DNA from 2 places in the Paenibacillus sp. FW126-R14 genome. Region 2 is predicted to be linked to the other one. Evidence: a T-box and tRNA genes for the amino acid it is inferred to sense, from the RefSeq annotation. Region 2 holds a T-box; the other holds one or more tRNA genes.
The links. A T-box is a leader RNA that pairs with one kind of tRNA and senses whether it is charged. The one in region 2 lies ahead of leuS (leucine--tRNA ligase), so its partner is inferred to be a tRNA-Leu.

Region 1 (2,457 bases), on a different contig from region 2:
AACAGCGGAATCGGGTTCGAGACAGCGTCCGTATTGGCAGAGAAGGAAGCAACGGTTATTCTTGCCGTCCGAAATGCGGATAAGGGCCAAGCGGCGCTCCATAGAATCAAATCTGTCAACCCTACAGCTAAAGTGGAGCAAATGAAACTCGATCTTGGCGACTTAAGCAGCATTAGAACGTTTGTAAACTTATTTAAACAGAAGTATGAGTCCCTATCCATTCTTATTAACAATGCAGGCATTATGAATACCCCTTATGGATTAACCAAGGATGGCTTTGAATCTCAGTTTGGCTGCAACCATCTGGGACATTTTGCATTAACTGGATTGTTGCTGCCTCTGTTGGTTGCTACTCCTTCTTCAAGAGTGGTCACATTAAGCAGCTTGGCCGCTCACAACGCCGCCATTGCATTCGATAATCTAGACGGTTCCAAGGGATACAGCGCCTTTAAATTTTATGGTCAAAGCAAGCTGGCGAATCTGCTCTTCGCCAGAGAGTTGCATTACAAGCTCAGTCACAATGAAATGAATCCGAAAAGTATCGCCTGCCATCCAGGATATTCGAATACCAATCTCGCTTCATTTGGTTCGGGAAAACGTCCCAATCTTGGGATGCGACTACTAGCATTTTTCATGTCACAGCCGGCGCATATGGGCGCATTGCCCTCGTTGTATAGCGCCACATCACCTGATCTTAGTGGCGGGGAGTATATTGGGCCGGACGGAAGAAGAGGCTTAAAAGGTTTTCCAAAGAGCGATCCCATAATCGAGAAGCTGTATCATTCTACAGAAGCAAAAAAACTATGGGAGGTTTCCGAAAAATTAACAGGAGTTTCCTACAACTTGGATTGACTTTTGAGATTAGAGGGGTTCAGCCACGGATCTTCGGAGGGGATGCATTGTGATTGAACAACAGAAACCGGATAAGACATCAAACTATCGCTTATCCGGGTTATCCATAACGATCACAAACGCGCCATTTGCTCCCCGACTTTTATCATTTGCTCCTGAACGGGTTCCAAGCTTTTACCAAAATCGGTTAATGTGCATTTCAACCTTCGGCGGTATCGTTAAAAATGCGGTGCGTTGAACGATACCGTCTTCTTCCAGCTTCCGCAGTTGTACAGTCAGAACATGCCTGGACACATCCTTAGATCAAAAAGAAAAACCCTTCCTAAGAAGAGTTTCATTTGTAGGTATGGTGCGGTCAAGAGGACTCGAACCTCCACGGGGGTAAGCCCACACGGACCTGAACCGTGCGCGTCTGCCAATTCCGCCATGACCGCGTATGATGTTTTAACAAAAATAAATATAACACGGGACTTGAAAGCTCGTCAACGAAACTTTTACAAATCGTGCATAAATCCGAAGACCGCTCCTAACCCTATTGCCAAAGGAGGGATGACGATGGATAAAGAAGACATCAAAGCACTTGAACCCAAATATACAGGCAATGAGCGGCATCTCACGGAAGGTGAAGCTGAAGGAATCGTGCATGATCCGAATTTCAAAAACGAAGAAAACGAAGCAGACGGCACTGATGCCATGGCAACCGGGCTTGCCTACGGCGTTTTTCGCAGAACATAAAGCGTTTTATACTGCCGTCATAACATTCAAAAAAACGCGCTACAGCATCCTTACGGATCAGTAGGGCGTTTTCTCATACAATTGTCCCGACGCCATAATGGCTTCGTAAACCGTCCTTCCAATCAAGTGCCCCAACACGGTGGCTGTACCCGCATAGCTGCACATTTGGCCGCGGCATGTGGTCGCGATGAGCACAGCATCCGTCGTCGTTCCCGTAGCAGGCTGTCCATCGACCTCAATGCCTAAAGCCTGAAGCGCAGCCGTCTTCGCTTCGGTTGCCGTAATGACCGCGTTAACCATCGCGGCATCGGTTAGCTGCCCATTGATCACGACGATTGTATTAATCGTGCCGGGATAAAGCGAGGCAGCCGGCAGCTCAGCTCCGGCCCTGGCTTTATTTCCTAGACCAACCGTAACCCATGCGCAAACGTGGAGGCGCTCCTCCCCCTCTGTCTCTTCACCATGCGCAACCCCATGACAGCTGAGATCCTGGACGCTGTCTCCCATCCAGGTTAAGGTGCTGTACCCGACATCTTTGACCTTAGCCGCTGTAAGCATACCGGCCGTTTCGAGCGGGTTCAACCCTTCGCGCTTAATGAAAACGTCCATCTCGCCCAGGGGATCCGCTTCATTGTAATGCTTGTCCACCTGCCGGTTCATCAGCGTTCTATGCATCCCGAATCCCCCGCCCCAAGGCGAAGAATTTAACGTCCTCAGCGGGCTATCGCTGCGAATTAGCACGTAGCTGCCGTATTCGGAATTCACCAACTTCATTCGAATTTCGGGGATTGGAATCCCCCTATTCATCGTCAGAGGCATCGTCCGGTTCGATCGGTTCCTGCGGGAGCATATATTCCGGCGGTCGTTCCG
Region 2 (2,457 bases):
AGAGGAGAATCCCAGCTGATATGAGCTATGAAGAATTTGCCTACACCTATGACCGCTTAATGAACACCATGCCCTATAAGGACTGGCTTCGTTTTGTCAAAGAAAGCTTCGATCGCTTTGGCGTGAAGCCTGAGACCATCGTGGACTTAGGCTGCGGTACCGGCAATTTGACGATTCCGCTCGCTTTGGAAGGCTATCATCTGACGGGGATCGATTTGTCGGAAGACATGCTGGCTGTCGCTGATCAGAAAGCGGGAGAAGGGCTTGCACCGCTTCGCGGCGGAGCGGTCCGCTGGCTGCAGCAGGATTTGCGGGAATGGGAGTTAGGCGAGCCCGTAGATGCGGCGATATCTTTCTGTGACAGTCTCAATTATTTGCTGGAGGAAGAAGACATCGTAGACGCTTTTCGCCAAACCTATGCAGGGCTTAAGCCTGGCGGCTTATTTCTGTTCGATGTGCATACGCCCCAGCAGCTGTTCGCGTACGCGGAGGCTCAGCCTTTTTTCTTGAACGAAGACGATGTGGCGTACATCTGGACAAGCGAGTTGGATGAGGACAGAGTTCAAATTCAGCACGATTTAACGATTTTTGTCAAAGAGAGCGGCAGCAAGGAGCTTTTCCGGCGCATCGATGAAACGCATGAGCAGCGGGCGTATGAGTTGGAATGGCTTGAACAGATGCTGCGGGCTGCAGGCTTTCGCGAAGTGCATCAAGCTGCTGACTTTACTTGGGAACAGCCAACGAAGGAGACGGAGCGGGCTTTCTTCGTTGCAAGGAAATAAAGACGCGAAGAGTCCCGCCGCTTGACAGTGCGGCATTATTTTACATATAATCAAAGCTAATCAGATGATCTTAAAGCTTGGAAGAGGATTAGTAACTCGTACAGCATCTCGCAGAGAGCCGGATTAAGGGTGGAAGCCGGTAGATGTCCGTCTAGTGAACTCGCCTTGGAGCTAGAAGGTGAATCGCCGCACATGGTGGCGCTAGCCGGATCGTTTCACCCGCGTTAAGGGGCAGAGTGAACACAGGCAAAGTATGCCTAGTGTTAACTAGGGTGGTACCACGGGAATTCTAACCTCTCGTCCCTAGCGATATCCGCTAGCGATGAGGGGTTTTTTGGCGCTTATAGCCGCAAACAGGGAGGAAATTTCACATGACACAGGAAACAAAAGAAACAAAGGAACTGCAAGGCTACAATCCGCAAGCGATTGAGCCCAAATGGCAAGCTTATTGGGATGCCAAGAAAACATTTAAAGTGCTGGAAAATTCGGATAAACCGAAATTTTATGCGCTGGATATGTTTCCATATCCGTCTGGAGCAGGTCTGCACGTAGGACATCCAGAGGGCTATACGGCTACGGATATCGTCTCCCGTTTTAAACGGATGAGAGGCTATAACGTGCTTCACCCGATGGGCTGGGACGCATTCGGACTTCCGGCTGAGCAATATGCGCTGGATACGGGGAATGATCCCCGCGAATTTACGAAGAAAAATATCGATACGTTCCGTCGTCAAATTAAATCGCTAGGGTTTTCCTACGATTGGGATCGCGAGGTCTCCACGACGGATCCGGAGTACTACAAATGGACGCAATGGATTTTCATCCAGCTGTACAACAAAGGGCTTGCTTATGTAGATGAAGTGCCTGTTAACTGGTGTCCGGCTCTGGGCACTGTTCTTGCCAATGAAGAAGTCATCGACGGTCTGAGCGAGCGCGGGAACCACCCGGTTATCCGTAAGCCGATGCGTCAGTGGATTCTGAAAATTACGGAATATGCGGAGCGTTTGCTGGAGGATCTTGAGGAGCTTGACTGGTCGGAGAGCATCAAGGATATGCAGCGCAACTGGATCGGTAAATCAACCGGAGCAGAAGTGCAATTTGCAATCGAAGGTCATGAAGAGAAAAGTCTGACCGTCTTTACGACTAGACCGGATACTTTGTTCGGTGCGACGTATTGCGTTCTTGCGCCTGAGCATGAGCTTGTTCAGCAAATTACAACAGATGGGCAAGCGTCCGCTGTGAAGGAATACCAAGAGAAGGCGTCGCGCAAAAGCGACCTGGAACGTACGGATTTGGCGAAGGACAAAACAGGCGTTTTCACGGGTGCATATGCGGTTAACCCTGTAAATGGCGGGAAAGTGCCGATCTGGATCGCCGACTATGTGCTTGGCGGTTACGGGACTGGAGCGATTATGGCGGTGCCTGGGCACGATCAACGCGACTGGGAGTTCGCTAAACAGTTCGATCTTCCGATTATTGAAGTCGTGCAAGGCGGCAATGTCGAGAAAGAAGCGTATGCCGGCGATGGCGCGCATGTGAATTCCGGCCCGATTAACGGCATGAACATTGAGCAAGGCATCAAACACATGATCGCGTGGCTGGAAGAGAACGCGAAGGGCCGCGGCAAAGTCACATACCGTTTGAGAGACTGGCTGTTCAGCCGTCAAAGATATTG

Region 1: it has a tRNA-Leu gene. The T-box ahead of leuS (leucine--tRNA ligase) is inferred to sense a tRNA for this amino acid. The anticodon was not compared.

Annotation. Positions count from the first base shown of each region.
Region 1 covers NZ_JBYTBS010000005.1:217,494-219,950, reverse strand. The annotation lists gene AC3WRW_RS05650 (oxidoreductase) at 1-852, shown strand, start outside; gene AC3WRW_RS05645 (winged helix-turn-helix transcriptional regulator) at 1,027-1,146, opposite strand; tRNA gene AC3WRW_RS05640 (tRNA-Leu) at 1,200-1,286, opposite strand; gene AC3WRW_RS05635 (hypothetical protein) at 1,408-1,587, shown strand; gene AC3WRW_RS05630 (adenosylcobinamide amidohydrolase) at 1,645-2,361, opposite strand; gene AC3WRW_RS05625 (hypothetical protein) at 2,387-2,457, opposite strand, start outside.
Region 2 covers NZ_JBYTBS010000026.1:17,286-19,742, reverse strand. The annotation lists gene AC3WRW_RS17435 (CvfB family protein) at 1-19, shown strand, start outside; gene AC3WRW_RS17430 (class I SAM-dependent DNA methyltransferase) at 21-782, shown strand; T-box leader at 852-1,090, shown strand; gene leuS (leucine--tRNA ligase) at 1,154-2,457, shown strand, end outside.